One region of the Rhizobium sp. BK512 genome, then DNA from elsewhere that is predicted to be linked to it. Evidence: predicted binding sites of a transcription regulator. Region 1 holds the regulator's gene; each other region holds the start of a gene.
What was found. Region 1 encodes HrcA, which represses chaperone genes, less so after heat shock. Its sites were predicted from a motif close to GTTAGCACTCNCNNNNNGNGAGTGCTAAC; they were not measured.
Positions count from the first base shown of each region.

Region 2: a site for HrcA is predicted at 2,309-2,337, ahead of groES (co-chaperone GroES). Genes of this name have one in related genera too.
Region 3: a site for HrcA is predicted at 1,504-1,532, ahead of groES (co-chaperone GroES). Genes of this name have one in related genera too.

Region 1 is NZ_JACIAS010000004.1:353,717-360,287, reverse strand. It holds gene metK (methionine adenosyltransferase) at 1-522, shown strand, start outside; gene FHX06_RS16965 (tRNA (guanine(46)-N(7))-methyltransferase TrmB) at 519-1,220, shown strand; gene FHX06_RS16960 (DUF1150 family protein) at 1,399-1,656, opposite strand; gene FHX06_RS16955 (Hsp20 family protein) at 1,704-2,129, opposite strand; gene FHX06_RS16950 (nucleoside hydrolase) at 2,393-3,337, shown strand; gene grpE (nucleotide exchange factor GrpE) at 3,408-4,043, opposite strand; gene hrcA (heat-inducible transcriptional repressor HrcA) at 4,155-5,243, opposite strand; gene rph (ribonuclease PH) at 5,421-6,137, shown strand; gene FHX06_RS16930 (VOC family protein) at 6,212-6,571, shown strand, end outside.
Region 2 is NZ_JACIAS010000006.1:184,144-190,714, reverse strand. It holds gene FHX06_RS21540 (TIGR01459 family HAD-type hydrolase) at 1-105, opposite strand, end outside; gene FHX06_RS21535 (SRPBCC family protein) at 335-823, opposite strand; gene FHX06_RS21530 (ArsR/SmtB family transcription factor) at 798-1,154, opposite strand; gene FHX06_RS21525 (dihydrofolate reductase family protein) at 1,302-1,943, shown strand; gene groES (co-chaperone GroES) at 2,394-2,690, shown strand; gene groL (chaperonin GroEL) at 2,747-4,384, shown strand; gene FHX06_RS21510 (hypothetical protein) at 5,143-5,589, shown strand; gene FHX06_RS21505 (glutathione binding-like protein) at 5,702-6,412, opposite strand.
Region 3 is NZ_JACIAS010000012.1:160-6,730, forward strand. It holds partial or broken gene groL (chaperonin GroEL) at 1-980, opposite strand, end outside; gene groES (co-chaperone GroES) at 1,043-1,357, opposite strand; gene FHX06_RS31715 (usg protein) at 1,635-1,907, shown strand; gene FHX06_RS31720 (hypothetical protein) at 2,000-2,257, shown strand; gene FHX06_RS31725 (DUF2934 domain-containing protein) at 2,493-2,756, shown strand; partial or broken gene FHX06_RS36115 (thiosulfate sulfurtransferase) at 2,818-2,952, opposite strand; gene FHX06_RS31735 (cold-shock protein) at 3,161-3,364, opposite strand; gene FHX06_RS36340 (GtrA family protein) at 4,351-4,674, shown strand; gene FHX06_RS31745 (metallophosphoesterase family protein) at 5,189-5,686, opposite strand; gene FHX06_RS31750 (hypothetical protein) at 6,430-6,571, shown strand, end outside.

The DNA.
Region 1 (6,571 bases):
TGCAAGTGGTACATCAACCCCACCGGCAAGTTCGTCATCGGCGGCCCGGACGGTGACGCCGGCCTCACTGGCCGCAAGATCATCGTCGACACCTACGGCGGTGCGGCTCCCCACGGCGGTGGCGCATTCTCCGGCAAGGACACGACCAAGGTCGACCGTTCGGCTGCCTATGCAGCCCGCTATCTCGCCAAGAACGTCGTTGCCGCCGGTCTCGCCGACCGCTGCACGATCCAGCTCTCCTACGCCATCGGCGTCGCGCAGCCGCTGTCGATCTATGTCGACCTGCATGGCACGGGCAAGGGCGTTTCCGAGGATCAGGTCGAGGCGGCGATCCGCCAGAACATGGACCTTTCGCCGTCGGGCATCCGCCGTCACCTTGACCTCAACAAGCCGATTTATGCGAAGACGTCGGCTTACGGTCACTTCGGCCGCAAGGCCGGTCGCGACGGCTCGTTCTCCTGGGAGCGCACGGACCTCGTGAAGGCGCTCAAGGAAGCCGTCAAGACCAAGGCCGCTGCATGACGGACATGGAACGCCGGGGTCGGGCGACCGAAGCCTTTTTCGGTCGCCGCAAGGGAAAGGCTCTGCGCGAGCAGCAGGCCGAAAGGCTCTCTACCCTGCTCCCGGCATTCATCGTCGATCTCTCGGCGGCTCCACCGGAGCCGCTGAAAGCGCTTTTCCCCGATGGGGTCCAAAGGTTGCGGCTGGAGATCGGCTTCGGCGGTGGCGAGCATTTGATCCACAGAGCGCTGGAAACGCCTTCGACGGGCTTTATTGGCGTCGAGCCATTCATCAATTCCATGCAGAAGCTGCTTGCACGCGTCGATGAGACCGGTGCCCGCAACGTGCGCGTCTACAACGACGACGCCACACAGCTCCTCGACTGGCTTCCCGATCATTGCCTCGACCAGATCGACCTGCTCTATCCGGACCCCTGGCCGAAACGGAAACACTGGAAGCGGCGCTTCGTCTCCAAGACCAATCTTGACCGTTTTCATCGCGTGCTGAAGCCGGGCGGGCTGTTCTGCTTCGCCTCCGACATCGACACCTATGTGAACTGGACGCTCCTGAAATGCCGCAACCATGGCGGCTTCGAATGGATGGCACAGAATGCGGCTGACTGGCTGACGCCCTATGAGGGCTGGCCGAGCACCCGCTATGAAGCCAAGGCCCGTCGTGAGGGCCGCTCTTCGGCCTATCTCACCTTCAAGCGCGTCTAACCCGACTAGACGGATCAATTTCGACGGCGTTGCCGCTGAGTGGAATTTTTCGAGAATAGGGAAATGCTGCAAAGCAGCTAGCGTGTGGGCAAGGGACTGACGTCAGTCCCTTGCATCGCCCATTACGATCTTCACACATGCATTCGTCGGCCAGCCGTGCTCGGCGGGCCGGTTTCGATCAATGCAGGCTGACCGTTTTCAGTTCGTCTTCAGCTGCCTTGAAGAAGGTGCTGGAGCGATTATCGGTCAGCAGGATCGGCGTACCATCGGCGCCAAACAATGCCCAGAGATCAACGCTCGGATCGATATCCGGAGCCTCGGGGAAGCATTTGGAGACCTCTTCATTGCGAATTTTGCGGATATAGGCGACCTCGCCATTGCCGATACCGGCAAGTTCAGACTTGGTCAGACGCGACGTGGCTTCTTTCATCAACATTCCTGTTCCTCCGAGAGAAGGGACCAACGGTTCAACAAACCGTTGTGCTACTGTGAAACCGAAATGTTAATTTTCTTGACCATACGCGCCGGTTCCGGGCGAATTAGATCAACCGAAAGCAGGCCGTTCTTAAGGATTGCGCCCAAGACCTGCATGCCATCGGCGAGAACGAAGGTGCGCTGGAACTGTCTGGCGGCAATGCCGCGATAGAGGTAATCGCGCTCGCCCTGATCGACCTGGCGGCCGCGGATCAGAAGCTGGTTTTCCTCAATTGACACATCAAGCTCTTCTTCGCTGAAACCGGCGACTGCAAGCGTGATGCGAAGCCGCTCCGGCGCGTCGTGACCGGCGGCGATGCGTTCGATATTATAGGGCGGATAACCGTCGCTGGCCTTGGAAATCCGCTCGAGCGTCTTTTCCATGGCATCGAAGCCCAAAAGCAGCGGGCTGGCGAAAGGGGTAATGCGGCTCATCTTCCAAAGTCCTTGATGCAAGCGACCTTCCCGGACCTCACATGCAGCATCCGGGTACCGCTAATATGGGGACGACGCTTGCCTGCTGCAAGGCATGATGGCCGCCGGCCGGGCCTCCCGCATTTTGATCGCTTCCTTGACAAAGGGCGCAGCGCCCCGCATCAAAACATGCTCCGGCGCGCTGTGTTGATTTGCGACGGGAGCGTAAAGACAATGAAAAGGTGCATGCCAGGCGTCGCGCACCAGAGGATGGAACGATTCGGATGGCAGAACCGAGAAAAATCATTATCGACACCGACCCCGGCCAGGACGATGCCGCCGCGATCATGCTGGCCTTCGGTAGCCCGGAAGAGCTTGAGGTGTTGGGCATCACCACCGTTGCCGGCAATGTGCCGCTGTCGTTCACCAGCCGCAACGCGCGTATCATCTGCGAATTGTGCGAGCGGACCGATATCAAGGTCTTTGCCGGCGCCGACCGACCGATCGCCCGCAACCTCGTCACCGCCGAGCACGTGCATGGCAAGACAGGCCTCGATGGCCCGACGCTTCCACAGCCCACGATGCCGCTGCAGGCGCAGCATTCGGTCGACTTCATCATCGAAACGCTGCGACGCGAGCCGGAGGGCACCGTCACGCTCTGTACGCTCGGTCCGCTGACCAATATCGGCCTGGCTTTCCAGAAGGCGCCGGATATCGTCCCGCGCATCCGCGAACTCGTCATGATGGGGGGCGGCTTCTTCGAAGGCGGCAACATCACGCCGGCTGCCGAATTCAACATCTATGTCGATCCGGAAGCCGCCGATATCGTGTTCCGCTCGGGCGTGCCGGTCGTCATGATGCCGCTCGATGTGACGCACCAGTTGCTGACCCGCAAGGACCGGGTGAAGCGCATGGCCGATATCGGCACCGCGCCGGCCAAGGCGATGGTCGAGATGCTGGAATTCTTCGAGCGCTTCGACATCGAAAAATACGGCTCGGACGGCGGTCCGCTGCATGATCCGACGACCATCGCCTATCTACTGAAACCGGACCTCTTCAGGGGCCGGGACTGCAATGTCGAGATCGAGGTGACATCCGAACTGACGGTCGGCATGACCGTTGTCGACTGGTGGCATGTGACCGACCGAAAGCGTAATGCAAAGGTCATGCGCTCTGTGGATTCCGACGGTTTCTTCGATCTTCTGATCGAGCGTTTCGCGCGGATCTGATCCGTTACTCTCCAACGGAAACAGAAAGGCCGCTGACGCGGCCTTTTTAATTGTTAGATGTCCTGGCCTCTCAGGCGTCCTTCTCGTCCAGAACCGAGTTGGCCTCGGCCTCTACGAGTTTCGGGCCACCCTTGGCGACGCCGACCATGGCTGGGCGCAGCACGCGCTCACCGATGGAGAAACCGGCCTGTACGACCTGTACAACCGTATTATTCGGCACTTCGGTATTCGGCACTTCGAACATCGCCTGATGGAAGTTCGGGTCGAACTTCTGGCCGACCGGCTCCAGCTTGCGAACGCCGTGGCGCTCGAGAGCCGAGAGCATGGAGCGCTCGGTCATCTCGACACCTTCGATCAATGTCGTCAGGCCAGCGTCGGCGGCAGCCCTGGCTTCCGGCGGAATGGCATCGATCGCACGGCGCAGATTGTCCGAGACGGCCAGCATGTCGCGGGCGAAGCCTGCGACGGAATAGGACTTGGCGTCCTTGACCTCGCGCTCCGTGCGGCGGCGCAGATTATCCATTTCGGCAGCGAGCCGCAGGTAGCGGTCGCGCAATTCCGTATTCTCGGCCTTCAGAAGCTCAAGCGCATCTGGTTCGCCTGCGGCTGCTTCCTTCACGGCTTCATTCTCGACGTTTGCGGCGGCGTCGGCTGTGGCTTCCGCCGCAGCCGCGTCAGGTCCGTTCTTCGTCGTTTCATCAGTCATGACGGTCTCCGGTTCGTGTATTCTCAGATGCGCCCGATATCGATGTTTGGCCGGAAAAAATCAAGTCTGCGTTACGAAGAAGCTAAAATTCCGCCTGTTTTGCGCAAGGGATCAGAGAGATCCGCGCGAAAGGCGCGACACGAGCTGCGCCGTATAGTCCACCATCGGCACGATGCGGGAATAATTGAGCCGCGTGGGACCGATCACTCCTACCGCGCCAACGATGCGGTCGTCGTCATCGCGATAGGGCGCCACAATGAGCGAGGAGCCGGAAAGTGAGAAAAGCTTGTTTTCCGAACCGATGAAAATGCGTACGCCCGGCCCGCTTTCGGCAAGGTTCAGGAGCTCGATCAAGCTGTCCTTCTTCTCCAGATCATCGAATAGCAGGCGCAGCCGGTCGAGGTCTTCCGCGCCGCCTACGCCTTCCAGCAGGTTTGCTCGGCCGCGGATGATGAGCTGTGCCGGCTTGGTATCGTCCGAGTTGCCGGCCCACACGGCGACGCCGCGCTCCACGAGGTCGCGCGACAGTGCGTCGAGTTCATGGCGAACTTCATCTTTCAGCTGGCCCAATTGCAAGCGCAATTCCGGCAGCGTCTGCCCGGTCATGTGTGCATTGAGGAAATTGGCAGCCTCGGTGAGTTGCGACGAGGTAACACCTGCGGGCAGTTCTATAATGCGGTTTTCCACCTGATCGTGGTCACCGACAAGAACAGCCAGCGCCTTGGTAGGTTCCAGGCGGATGAACTCGACATGTTTCAGAACCGGGTCGCTCTTGGAAGTTATGACAAGGCCGGCGCCGCGCGAAATGCCCGAGAGCATGCGGCTCGCCTCATTCATCATCGATTCCACCGGATTGTCGCGGCTTCCGGCCCGCACCTGGCGGTCGATGCTGGCACGTTCTTCTGCCGAGAGGTCACCGACCTGCATGAAGGCATCGACGAAGAAGCGCAGCCCGATCTGGGTCGGCAGGCGCCCGGCGCTGACATGCGGCGAATAGATGAGACCAAGCTCTTCCAGATCGCTCATGACGTTGCGAACGGAGGCAGGCGACAGAGACATCGGCAGAAGACGCGAAAGATTGCGGGAGCCGAGCGGCTCGCCGTGCTCCAGATAGCCTTCGACGATGCGCCGGAAGATTTCCTTCGATCGTTCATCCAGCGCAGCCACGGCATCCGATATTGATGTCGACCTGTAGCTCATGAACTTTTCGCACCCGCACTGAATGATATCAGGGAAATATAGCCAATCTGCCCCCCGTGGCAAAAGGGAATTTGCAAATGCACGCAGCCAATCGTAGAAGCGGGCGACGATACAATGCATGCAAAGACATTGCCTGAAAGCGCTCACGTTTTCGGCATCATGTTTCAGGAGAAGAGAATGCGGCCTTCAGGCAGAAAAACCGACCAGATGCGCAAGGTCTCCTTCGAGCGCAATTTTTCCAAGCATGCTGAAGGCTCCTGCCTGGTGAAGTTCGGCGATACGCACGTACTCTGTACGGCGAGCCTGGAAGACAAGACGCCGCCGTGGCTGCGCAACACCGGCAAGGGCTGGGTCACAGCCGAATATGGCATGCTGCCGCGCGCGACAGGCGAGCGAATGAAGCGCGAAGCTGCCGCCGGCAAACAGGGCGGCCGCACTCAGGAAATCCAGCGCCTGATCGGCCGCTCGCTGCGTGCCGTGGTCGATCTTACTGCCCTCGGCGAGCGGCAGATCACGCTCGACTGCGACGTCATTCAGGCCGACGGCGGCACGCGCACGGCCTCTATCACCGGCGGCTGGATTGCGCTTTACGATTGCCTGCGCTGGATGGAAACCCGCAACATGATCAAGGCCGACCGCGTGCTGAAGGACCATGTCGCGGCGATCTCCTGCGGCATCTTCGCCAACCAGCCGGTCATCGATCTAGACTATCTCGAGGATTCCTCGGCCGAGACCGACGCCAATTTCGTCATGACGGGCGCCGGCGGCATCGTCGAGATCCAGGGCACGGCGGAAGGCACGCCTTTCAGCGAAGAGGAGTTCTCCTCGCTGATGGGTCTCGCCAAGGCGGGCATTGCCGGGCTGGTGGACCTGCAGAAGCAAGCCATCGCCTGAGGCTTTCATTCAAGCCTCGCCAGTGAATTTCCTCGTCCCTGCTTACGGGGGCAAGGCCTAAAAAAGGGCGGGCAATGGCACAACCCATCGAAGGCGTTCTTGAAACTGCGCTCTACGCAACCGATCTCGATGCGACAGAAGCCTTTTACGAGGATGTGCTGGGCCTTGAGAAGATCGCACGGTCTGGCAACCGTCATGTGTTCTTCCGCTGCGGACCAGGCGTGCTCCTGATCTTCAACCCGGAGGAAACGGTGAAGCCGCCTGCACCGGACAGCCTGCAGGTTCCGCCGCATGGCACTATCGGAAGGGGGCATGCCTGCTTCAGGGTTTCGGGAGACAATCTCGATGCGATGGTGCAAAAGCTGAAAGCTGCCGGCATCGGCATCGAATCCGAGGTTCAATGGCCGCAGGGCGGCCGGTCGATTTATTTCCGC
Region 2 (6,571 bases), on a different contig from region 1:
TTTCGGAAACGGATCGACGCCGTTATGCACGACACCCCAGACATCACAGAGCACCGCGTCATATTGATCGGTGATCTCGGAGAAGTTCGCAATCCGCTTTGCCATTCCGCTTTCCTGCTTCGCTTTCGGTCCCCGGTGACATTGCAAAGGCAGGCTTCATTGGCAAGGCATTTCCGCAGCGACGTGACAGATACAGCCAATGGCGGCTTTCGGCACGACTTGGGTTTTCGCTGACCCCACCGAACATGTTCATTTGTTGAAGGGTGAGCCTGGCGTGCCGGCTTCGGCGCATCGTCGAAACCGGCAAGGCATATTACAGGCACCTCTGATGACATCAACCGTCCAGCCAGGCGGCAAGGCCCTCGAGCGTCTGCAGCCCGTATTCCACCGCGCCGAAACCGATGACCACCTGACGCCGCTTGGCACTGGGGTGGAGCTGGCGCAGGGTCAGCACGGTCTTGCCGTCGGCCTGCTCATCAAAGGTCACGGTAACGCGGAAACGGTCGGGGTCATCAGGATCGGGCGTGCCGTAATCCATGACGATCCGCTCGTTCGGCACGATCTCCAGAAAACGCATGAGGTTCGCGAAACGATGCTCCTTGCCCTCGAACATGCCCACCATATCGAAGCGCCAGATCCCGCCCTCGCGGATATCGGCCTCGTGGCTCTCGATGCTGAGGCCGGCCGGGCCATACCATTTGGCCAGTGCCTTTGGATCCATCCAGGCGGCAAAGACCTTGTCGCGTGGGTGGTTCAGCAGCTTGACCAGCACGATTTCGCGATCGAGCGACCAGGTCTCAAACGGGTTTGCCATGTCCTTCATCATCCTCTTGCGTCTCGTCCAAATAGGCTTCCAGCCGATCCAGCCGCTCGGTCCAGCGCCGGCGCTCCGCTTCCATCCAGTCCGCCGCCTCGTCGAAGCGCGCCTGCACCAGCCTGCACCAGCGGCTGCGCCCGCGCTTCTCGCTGGCGATCAGCCCGCAATCTTCCAGCACCTTGAGATGCTGGGCGAAGGAGGGCAGCGCCATGTCGAAAGGCTCGGCCAGGACGCTGACCGGTACCTCGCCGGCAGCCAAGCGCGAGACGACCGCGCGGCGGGTCGGGTCGCTGAGAGCGTGAAAGGCAAGGTCGAGCGGTGTCGAGTGGTAGGGCATGTGGCCTATTAAAACGTCACCGATTGCCAGTCAAGAACAATAAGGTACTTGCCTTAGTGTTCGACCCTCGATACAAAGGCATATGCCTTAGTATCTGATCTGCAGATGGAGGCTGTCATGGTGCAACCACTCGCAAGGAGAACAACAGTGGTAGTTCGTGTCGATCTCATGATCTCGCTCGATGGTTTCGCGACAACGACGGACCAGACGCCGGAAGTCCCGTTCGGCGAGGACTGGTCGCGTCTCGTCGGCTCATATGTAGCAACCCGCACGTTCCGCGAGCGCGTATTCAAGGATACCAGCGGGGCTGGGACGACAGGCATCGACGACGACTACGCGAAGGCGTATTTCGAAAATGTGGGGGCCGAGATCATGGGCGCCGGCATGTTCGGTCTCCACAACTTTCCCGACGATCCGGACTGGCGCGGCTGGTGGGGTGACGAGCCGCCGTTCCAGTGTCCGGTTTTCGTCCTCACCCACAAGCCACGTCCTTCCCTGGAGATGGCTGGCGGGACAATTTTCCATTTCCTCGCCACTACACCTGCCGATGCGCTACAGCGGGCGGTCAGTGTCGCGGGCGGCAAAGACGTGCGGGTTGGCGGCGGTGCTACCGTTGTTCGCGACTTCCTAAAGGCGGGCCTTGTCGATCGCCTTCATGTCGCTATCGCTCCGATCCTGCTCGGGCGCGGCATACGCCTGTGGGACGAACTGCGCGGCCTGGAAGCCGGCTGCACGGTGAAGTCGGAAACCGCGCCGAGTGGCACCATCCACCTCACCTTCCAACGCTAGGCATTTTCTTGTGACTGGGGCGACCATGGCCGCGCACAGCGGTCATGATGTCGGCTTCCGTGCAGACCCTGACAATCTGCCTTGCCTGTCCAACCCGAGGCAAATGTCGACTTCCGCTGTAAAGCGGTCAACCTTGGAAGCAGGCGGGCAACGATATCGCCACGCATTGGCCAGATGATGCGTGGCGAGTTGGCCGGCCCGCCAGCCGCCAGCTCATGTTCGCCCGGACGGGCAAGCCTCGGAAAGGCAGGCTATGGAAGGCTCGGCGCCACGCGGGACAAATCCTGCATGTCTCCACAATTCCGGCACAAAAATCCGTGAAGGCTCTTCTTGACTCCTTCCGGAGCCATCCCTAAATGCACGGCGTTAGCACTCACAGGAGTTGAGTGCTAACATCCACCTTGTGGGCCACCCCGGTCCGCGAATGTCATTTGATCGAGGGATTAGACAATGGCAAGCACCAATTTCCGCCCGCTTCACGATCGCGTCGTTGTCCGTCGCGTTGAATCCGAAGAGAAGACCAAGGGCGGCATCATCATCCCGGATACCGCTAAGGAAAAGCCGCAGGAAGGCGAAATCGTCGCTGTCGGCTCCGGCGCTCGTGACGAGTCCGGCAAGGTCGTAGCACTCGACGTCAAGGCTGGCGATCGCGTTCTGTTCGGCAAGTGGTCGGGCACCGAAGTCAAGATCAACGGCGAAGACCTTCTGATCATGAAGGAAGCCGACATCATGGGCATCATCGGCTAATCAGCCGGTTGTCTTTCATCCGATATCGCTGACACCCCTTTTCAGGAGTTCTCAAAATGGCAGCTAAAGAAGTAAAGTTCGGCCGCGGCGCGCGCGAAAAGTTGCTGCGCGGCGTCGATATCCTCGCTGACGCAGTGAAGGTCACGCTTGGTCCGAAGGGCCGCAACGTCGTTATCGACAAGTCCTTCGGCGCTCCGCGCATCACCAAGGACGGTGTTTCGGTCGCCAAGGAAATCGAACTCGAAGACAAGTTCGAAAACATGGGCGCCCAGATGGTCCGCGAAGTTGCTTCGAAGACCAACGACGTCGCCGGCGACGGCACCACGACTGCAACGGTTCTCGCACAGGCCATCGTTCGCGAAGGCGCCAAGGCAGTTGCTGCCGGCATGAACCCGATGGACCTGAAGCGCGGTATCGACCTCGCTGTTGCTGAAGTCGTCAAGGATCTCCAGGCTAAGGCCAAGAAGATCAACACGTCGGAAGAAGTTGCCCAGGTCGGCACGATCTCGGCAAACGGCGAAAAGCAGATCGGTCTCGACATTGCTGAAGCAATGCAGAAGGTCGGCAACGAAGGCGTTATCACCGTCGAAGAAGCCAAGACCGCTGAAACCGAACTCGAAGTCGTCGAAGGCATGCAGTTCGACCGCGGCTACCTGAGCCCGTACTTCGTCACCAACCCGGAAAAGATGGTTGCTGACCTCGAAGACGCCTTCATCCTCCTGCACGAAAAGAAGCTTTCGAACCTGCAGTCCATGCTCCCGGTTCTCGAAGCTGTCGTTCAGACCGGCAAGCCGCTCCTCATCATCGCTGAAGACGTCGAAGGCGAAGCTCTTGCTACGCTCGTCGTCAACAAGCTGCGCGGCGGCCTGAAGATTGCTGCTGTCAAGGCTCCGGGCTTCGGCGATCGCCGCAAGGCCATGCTGGAAGACATCGCTATCCTCACGGGCGGCACTGTCATCTCCGAAGACCTCGGCATCAAGCTCGAGAGCGTCACGCTCGACATGCTCGGCCGCACCAAGAAGGTCTCGATCTCCAAGGAAAACACCACGATCGTCGACGGCGCCGGCGCCAAGTCCGACATCGAAGGCCGTGTTGCCCAGATCAAGGCCCAGATCGAAGAAACCACCTCCGACTACGACCGCGAAAAGCTGCAGGAACGTCTTGCCAAGCTCGCAGGCGGCGTTGCCGTTATCCGCGTCGGCGGTTCGACGGAAGTCGAAGTGAAGGAAAAGAAGGACCGCATCGACGACGCCCTCAACGCGACGCGCGCTGCTGTTCAGGAAGGTATCGTACCGGGCGGCGGCGTCGCTCTGCTGCGTTCTTCCACGAAGATCACCGCAAAGGGCGAAAACGACGACCAGGAAGCTGGTATCAACATCGTTCGCCGCGCTCTCCAGGCTCTGGTTCGCCAGATCGCTGAAAACGCAGGTGACGAAGCTTCGATCGTTGTCGGCAAGATCCTCGACAAGAATGAAGACAACTACGGCTACAACGCCCAGACTGGCGAATATGGCGACCTGATCCAGCTCGGCATCGTCGACCCGGTCAAGGTTGTCCGTACGGCTCTGCAGAACGCAGCTTCGGTTGCTTCGCTGCTGATCACCACGGAAGCCATGATCGCCGAGCTGCCGAAGAAGGACGCTCCGGCAATGCCGGGCGGTATGGGCGGTATGGGCGGTATGGACATGATGTGATAGGCCAACGGCCTCTCACAGCATCGTCCGTAAAACCGCCCATCATTTAGATGGTTCAGCGCGTCAAGCGCGCTGAACAAGCGGTATGGACATGATGTGATAGGCGTAAGCCGTCACTGACATCCATTCCGGTCTCCGGAATAGAAAGGGCGGTCTTCGGGCCGCCCTTTTTTTGCCGATTCGAAAATACCTGCGGCTTAAACCCTTAGGCCGGCTCCTGAGGCCGCTTCTTTGGCCCGAAGCTTTCGCGAGGCTTGCGCGCCGCGCATTTTCCCCTTCAGCGCAATTCGGTTTCCGAGCTGTCTAATTTTCGGAAGCTGCATGCTATGGTGGGTGTGAAACCGTTTCCACAACGCATAAATGAGACTTTTGACCACAAAATTAGCGGATAACGCGCAGTCCGGGTGAAAATCCAATCATAACGTCAGCCTAACGCCCCGGAAAAAGCCGTTGCCGTTTGCGCAAAAGTTCCTATAAATCCGCGCTGCAATTGACGTTCGCACCGGAAGAATTCTCGCAACAGACGAGACCGGATACGCCAAAGGCCACGCGTGAACATTCGGGCTTTCGAAGGTCTCCGCGAACATACGAGATGACATCTTGCGGGGAAATATTCGAGCGGCGACCGTCAGAGGCGCAGCCGACTAACTGTTTCCGCAGGATGAAAGCACAGGCATGACGCCTGGTGCTACGTGATCCTGTTTCTTTGTGTTTGCCGAGTGTGTGGCAGGGGAGCCGCACCCGAACTGGGGAACGCCTTGTTTAAGATCGCCAAAGCCAATGCTGCCGCACCATTGCTGCCCGGCTCGCTGGACTACAACAATCACAACCACGACATGTTGGCACAGTTCTCGGTCTCCGAAAGCTGGATCGGAGACTTTTCGACGGGCGTGATAAAGCTCGGAGAGTGGAGCGCAATGCTGCACGGTCTCTCGGCCCAGGAATGCGGCCTGTTGAGCCTGGTGCGCTGTTACGACACCAAGGATCGCAACCACGTCCTGCAACTCTTCGAACAGGCGGCAACGCTTTCCTCATCCTTCTGCTTCTCGACGACCATCATCATGCCGAACGGCTTCCGCCAGCCGCTTTTCTGCATGGGTGAATCCAATGGACTGGAAGAAAAGTACAGTGGCAGCATGGTCGGAGTTTTCATCTTCCCGCGTTTCAAGCTGGAAGGCGCCAGCCAGATCACCAGCCGGCAATAATCGTCCGAACGGCTCGAGGTAAAAAGGCCGGTCTCACGACCGGCCTTTCCTGTTACTTCGCTCAATTCCGCTCGTGAAACCGCTGCACGATTTTACTGCAACTGCTTCGTGATCAGGCCGGCTTCACCGGGATGTTCAGCCCCTTCTCGCTTGCAGGGCGGGCGATGCAGCGCTGCAGCCAGTCCATGACGGCGGGGAATTTCGCGTAGTCCAGGATCTCGCGGCCACCATAAAAAATGTCGGCGCCGCGGATCCACGGGAAGGTTGTGATGTCGGCGATCGTGTATTCGTCGCCCATTATCCACTGGCGGCCCTTCAGGCGGCTTTCAAGAACGCCGAGCAGGCGCTTCGCTTCATCGCGGTAGCGCTCCACCGGGTAGGAATTGTTAGCGACCTTGTCGGCGGCGAATTTATGGAAATGACCGAACTGACCGAACATCGGGCCGATGCCTGCCATCTGGAAAAAGACCCACTGGATTGTTTCATAGCGGCCTGCGGCATCGGCCGGGATCAGCTTGCCGGTCTTTTCCGCCAGATAGAGCAGGATAGCGCCGGATTCGAAGAGACCGATCGGCTTTCCGTCCGGGCCATTGGGATCGATGATCGCAGGAATGCGGCCGTTCGGATTGAGCGAAACGAATTCCGCCGTCTTCTGATCCGTCGTTGCGAAAGAAACATAATGGGGCTCGTAGGGCAGAGCGAGTTCTTCCAGCGCCACGGAGATCTTGACGCCGTTCGGCGTCTGAAGGGAGTAGAGCTGGATAATATCGGGGTTTTTCGCAGGCCAGCGGCTGGTGATCGGGAATGCGGAAAGATCTGCCATGGGTTTCTCCTTGGGTAGGGCGGCGACCATAGAAGATGGTCGCCATGCAAGGCAAGCCGCCCCATCGTTTCATATTAGTGAACAAACCGTCCGCTAGTGTTTATCTTTCCCTGACACCGAAAAAAGGCGAAATAGGTTGCATCCGAGGTCAACACGGTG
Region 3 (6,571 bases), on a different contig from region 1:
TTTTCGATCGCCACCTTCTTGGCACGGCCGAGCATGTTCAGCGTGACGTTCTCGAGCTTGATGCCGAGGTCTTCGGAGATGACGGTGCCTCCCGTCAGGATGGCGATGTCTTCGAGCATGGCCTTGCGGCGATCGCCGAAGCCCGGAGCCTTGACAGCAGCAATCTTCAGGCCGCCGCGCAGCTTGTTGACGACGAGCGTGGCAAGAGCTTCGCCTTCGACGTCTTCGGCGATAATGAGGAGCGGTTTGCTCGACTGCACGACTGCTTCGAGGACAGGCAACATCGCCTGGAGGTTCGACAGCTTCTTTTCGTGGATCAGGATGTATGGGTCTTCAAACTCAACGCGCATCTTGTCCTGGTTGGTCACGAAATATGGAGACAGGTAGCCACGGTCGAACTGCATGCCCTCGACGACTTCGAGTTCGGTCTCGGCGGTCTTGGCTTCCTCGACGGTTATGACGCCTTCATTGCCAACCTTCTCCATCGCCTCGGCGAGATAGCGGCCGATCTCGGAATCACCGTTGGCAGAGACGGTGCCCACCTGAGCGATCTCCGAGTTGCTGGTGATCTTGCGGGCATTGGTCTTGAGTTCCTTGACAACGGCGTCGACGGCAATGTCGATGCCGCGCTTCAGGTCCATCGGATTCATGCCCGATGCGACGGCCTTGGCACCTTCCTTGACGATGGCCTGCGCGAGTACCGTCGCGGTCGTGGTGCCGTCACCGGCAAGATCGTTGGTTTTCGACGCCACTTCGCGCAGCATCTGGGCGCCCATGTTCTCAAACTTGTCTTCGAGTTCGATTTCCTTGGCGACCGATACCCCGTCCTTGGTGATGCGCGGAGCACCGAAGGACTTGTCGATCACCACGTTACGACCCTTCGGGCCGAGCGTGACTTTGACGGCATTTGCCAGCACATCGACCCCACGCAGCATGCGTTCACGGGCGTCGCTATGGAATTTAACTTCTTTCGCAGCCATTTGTCTAACTCCTCAATAGGCAGCTATTGACTGATGGTGTTGGGTTTGGGGGACGAGCCGCCTCAGGCGGCTTGTTTACGCTCGGCCTGAGCTTCGATGATGCCCAGAACGTCGCTTTCCTTCATGATCAGCAGATCTTCACCGTCAATCTTGATCTCGGTTCCGGACCATTTGCCGAACAGGATGCGATCACCGGCCTTGACGTCGAGCGCCTGGATCTGGCCTGCATCGCTGCGGGCGCCGGGGCCTACGGCGACGACCTCGCCCTCCTGCGGTTTTTCCCTGGCGGTGTCGGGAATGATGATGCCGCCTCTGGTCTTTTCTTCGGATTCGACCCGGCGTACGAGAATGCGGTCATGGAGCGGTCGGAACGACATGTTTTCCTCCGTGGACAAACGATGATGTTTCGAAATCCCCTGGCCGGACCGGATGACCAGTCCGGGCGGGTGCGAACCTCGTTGAGCGTTCGCGTGCAAAAATTTATTTTCGGGCTTTTTCAATTTCAAGAGGGTCGGCAGGAAAAATTAGCACTCGACGCCGATGGCTGCTAACATACTGGAAAGGAACGATAAACGACATCGAAGCGTTCAGAAAACCGTTGAGGGCTGCGCGATTTTGCGCCACCTTCGCAGTGTCATGAAACGGAGATGAAGCATGCAGTTCTCATCGGACCTGGAGCGTCAGCTCAACGGCTATGGACTGACCACCGCGCATATCCTCTATCGCATTCCCGACTTCGAATCCGTCCTGCAGACTTACGTTTGGCAGGACTATGATCTTGCCCCGGATTTCCCTGAGATGTGCAAGTTCCTGAACTTCTGGAAGGCCAGCCTCGACGGACCACTGCATTCCGTCCGCTACACCCACCAACGTCTGATCGGCCCTAACGAATGGCGCCGTGTCGAGGGCGAATTCAAGCTTCAATGAAGCCTTGAAAACGAAATTTTACTTTCTTAGCTCTCGCGGCCGGGGCTTCATGAGCTCGGCCGAGATCGCTGGTCTGTCCGGAGTGAGTTGATCTGGAAGAGAAGATCAAGATCATCAGAGACCTCGGCATCGAGGAGCGCGAGGAAGTCTTTGTCGACATCGCGCGCATCCTTAAAGGGACTGCACAAGTGCATGGCGACCGTCACTTTGCTGCGCTCAAGGCCAACATGGCCAAGGCGATCCGCATCGATGCCAACGAACCGGCGCGAGATGATCCACAAAAGGCCGAACGCGTGCTGCAACAGGCTACCACGATGATCTCGCGCTTCAACTCGGCGCACATCGAATGACGAGCCACGCGATCCACTAACCATAGGCTCATCGGACATGGCGTGCGGGTCCGGCAACAATCACTGACGCCAAACATCTGGACCACACGCCGCATTCCATTCACCTGCCGCGACGGTTCGACGATCTGCGTGAAGTACCTAGCGATGGCGCGAGCTGCCTGGGCTCACGCCAAGATTTACGGCTCTTCAGGAACCGCAGGTTCCTTCCCAAGTTATTTCGATCAAGGAGGATGTCATGGACGACGAACACATCAAACGCCGTGCGTATGAGAAATGGGAAGCTGAAGGCCGGCCGGAGGGCGAGCATGAGCGCCACTGGCACGAGGCCGAGAAGGAGCTCGGTAATAGTAGCGAACTTCCGCAGACGTCTTCGCCCGCACATCATAGTGGAGTGAACGTTCCGGACGGTCACGATCAGACAACCTCTGATGCGATCCCCTCGCAGAGCGGTAAACCCGGAAGCTTCAAGCCGGGCGAGTTGGCGTCGGAGAATAAGTAGCGGATATGCGCAGCAAGGCGCAAGCCGTCGCGACGCGACGATTGCAGCTGCCTATGGCGCTTCAGGCGACTTTGCTCAGTACCTGCCAGGCGAAATCGACCAGCAGGAGAGCGATCTGGTAGCCGCGTCGCTGCAGCCAATGGGCAACGTTTCGTGCACGGGCGCCGACGAGGTCATCGACGAGCACCACAAGCGCCTCCTGCGGCAGAGGGTCCCTTTAGAGGGATCGCGGCCTGAAGAGCTAGATCACGGTTTGACACATGGTGCAGGCAAACGTACTCAACGTCCGCCGCCATCTTTCGACGGCCGGCGGCCACCAATCTCTCAAGAATGGCGCTCATCGCGGTTGCGTCGGAAAGGTTAGCCGTCCTGATCCTCATCCAGAAAGCCCCGCCCACGAGCGCTCAGATCGCGCGTACGTTTTCCGCCTTCGACTTGCCGGTCTTACGATCCTGACCCAGGTCGTAAGAGACGTTCTGCCCTTCGCGCAGCAGCGTCGAGCCCTGGACTGCACTCACATGAACGAAGACGTCCTGGCCGCCATCGTTTGGCGTAATGAAGCCGAAGCCCTTGTCCTGATTGAAAAACTTGACTGTGCCGTTCGCCACTTCGAATTCCCCGATTTGGATTAAGGGGAAATTCATAACCGCTCGACGTCTCCGCCGCAATGGTGTGCCCTTGCCGGCCGGAGACCGGCGCTTGGTGGCGCAGCGGGCGATACCCGCCATTTTCGGGAAGCGACCATCGAGGTCCGCCGGTCGCTTCCCGACCCCGAGCGATCCGCCGCCTGGCGCTCGAGAGACCGGCAACATACGCTCTATCAGCAAGTCTCGGTATCGGTACGGAAAAATTCCACTCGGACGTTGCCGCAATGCAGCACCTGAGAGTTCATCCCAGCGGACAAAAAGCAAAGGCTTGCATGCGGTTACACTGTGAACAGGCTGTGGATAACGTGTGGGTGACACTTATTGGCCGAACGGCGCGTTTCCTGTCCGTTCACCACCAGCTTGCCAAAGTGCACCGACTCGGTCGACATTCGTTCCAACCACTCCTCGGCCTCCGCCGCAAACGTTGCCGGGATGGTTCGGGCGCTCCCCATTGGGTCGAGCGCCCTTTTTCATTCCAGCCGATGTCGGGCGAGATGCTTCGCATCCTTTTCCAGAAACGATCCGGGGGAAAGGTACGCGACGGTGGCGGCGCCACTGGCTGCTTCTCTGGATGCGAGCAGTTGAGATCGTTCGAATTCGGACCTCGCCAGATCGGCCGCAGCGTTGGCGCTCTCAACTTCGGCCTCTGCAACCGATCCAATGAGCGGTTTCGTCGCGACACGCCGCGACCTGGTCGAAGCGATGGCCTCCCGGTTGAGCAACCATGGTTTCAAGGTACGCTTTGAAATCCTGTCAAATGCCGGGCCGGATGTTCGCATTGCCGAACTACCCTACCGGTTCGCGACCCGTTCAGCCGGCCACAGCAAGAGGATCGTCGCGTCGCTCTTCAATTCTTGGAGCTGCTTGTTGCCAAGGCAACGAGAGCGGCCATCCCCTTGCGGCTGGTTTGCCTTGTCATCCTCGGCGCCGCTTTCATGGCCTTACACATGGCGCTGCTAGCCGCGGTTCTTGCGACGGGCACGGAGTTCGCGTGGGCTCAAGCGAGCGCAAGCGTCGTCACCGTGATTGTCAATTTTTCAGGTAATAACCTGATGACCTGTCGCGATCAACGGCTGCGAGGCCGAGGCTTGCTCCGAGGGTTGTCGATATATTCCGCAGTAGTTAGCCCTGGAGCCGCGGTCAATGTCGGTATCGCGACGGCTTTGTTCGCGGCGGCTAGCCCCTTGGTAGGCCGCCGGTCGCACGTGATGACCATCGACTTTCTCCCTTGCCGTCGAAGGCGTGCGCGATGGTCATTCTACCGCATCTAACCGATGGCAAGTCGGGCGGCAATCGCGTTGAGGGGAAGCAGGTCGAGCGCCCCTTAACTGGCGCGATGCCATCCGAGAATCTCTCCATGTCGCCGCGGCACATCGCGTCTATGCAGCCGTCAGGGCCTTGTAATCGTCGCCAGCGAGAAGCTTGGGCAAGGGACGGGATGGCCCGGTCCTGCAAGCCAGAAGATCCCCGTCCCGTTGCGCGCTTGCAGATCGGCCGGGGAGGGCAGGCAAAGTCGCCCTCCTCGTTATACCAGTTGAGCGGTTCATCGGCCCGACACATTAGCTCAAATGCCGCCTTGCGGCCGGCGAATCCAGTCAAGCCAATCAAGGCACCAATGTGGGCCAGGTGAACCATGAGTGATTGGCTGCCGGGAGTATTGCCAGGCATTGAAATGAGCCTAACGTTTCCATCACGAAAAAAAGTCGATGCCCAATTGCCGAAATTGACCAAGCAGGCGTTGAAGGGCTTACGCTGACGGACCCACAAACGGCTTCGCAACGAAGATCAGCTACCGCGCCCGCGTTTCATGATCTGCTCCAACCTCACCGGGCGCAATTTTTGGGCATCCACGCCGACGTCGAATTGGCGAGGCAGCGGTTTTAGACGCCCGTGCGAGTGGCCGTGCAGATTGATCGATCTCTTGCCCATCTGGTTCCACGTCCTGAAAGCGTAGTGGCAGAGGATCAGGTGGTGATCGTCAGTGCGTATTTCGGCATAGTGTTGGACGCTCGTCCAACCCCTCGCTTCAGTGGTCGTTGTTGGATCGTTATTACCAACTACCAGGTGTTTGCGCCCGTTCAAGCGCGATAGAAGCTGGTCGCAATCGCCTGCGCGGGCCGACATGAAATCGCCGAGATGCCAGACATCGTCATCTTCGCCGACGAGGCCATTCCAGTTTTGGATCAGCGCCAGATCGTGGGCGGCCATGTCTGGGAAAGGACGTCGGTCGATCCTGAGGACACGCGGATCGCCAAAATGGGTATCGCTGGTAAAGAAGATCATTGATGGAACATGGGGCCGGAGCGTCCGTCGCCAAGATATTGTGGCGCTTCGAAAAGAAGTCACCTTCCATTCTTTGCAGAGAAGCCGGAGACAGTGCCATTCCAGACCGACGATGGCCCTCCTTGTTTCAACAGCCCACATTGGAGCCAGGACAAGTCGCTTGTACGCTACCGTACCAACGCGTGGTTGCGGCGCAGAATCGGACTTTAGTCCGGTTGATGACCGCAGGCAGCCCGCTAGCTTCACCACTTTACACGACGCGGGGGCGCGCAAGCGGGTCGTCATGCCAATAACTGAATCGGATCGACTTTTGTTCAGCCGAGTTTGGGCTGTCGGCGCCAAAGCGGTCAAAGACGGTCGCAATTCTGCGCTGCTCGATGTTACGCTTCATGCCCCTACGCTGGAACAATACCAGGATAGCCACGGTCAGCGGATGACCGATATGATCAAGGTCGTTCAGCTAGGAATCTCGAAGCTTCGTGATAGCGGCGAGCACATCGAAGGCGACGAGGACAGCATACGTCGGTCCTTGCGTCGCTCTGGTGCGCGGTATTCGTAGCGCGAGCGATTACATCCTATCGCTGACGATTTCACAAAATCCCTAGTGGCCCCGATCTTCCAACCATAACGCCATCGCTGTTGGCGGCGACGCGGGGCTGGCATCATCGCCCGGGATCTTCATGTCCCATTCAGGTGCGACTTCGCAAAATCCCGCGAGCGTTGCAGTATTCTTGGTATCAATAGTGAACGAAGCCACCTCTGACAGTTTCCAGTTCGGTCTGAAGGCACTTCTGAAGAAGCATCCCGACCTTCAGTCATATGCGTCAACGGCGCACCAGTTGACGGAACTGATCGAGACCTATGGTGAGGCATTGCAGTCTAGAG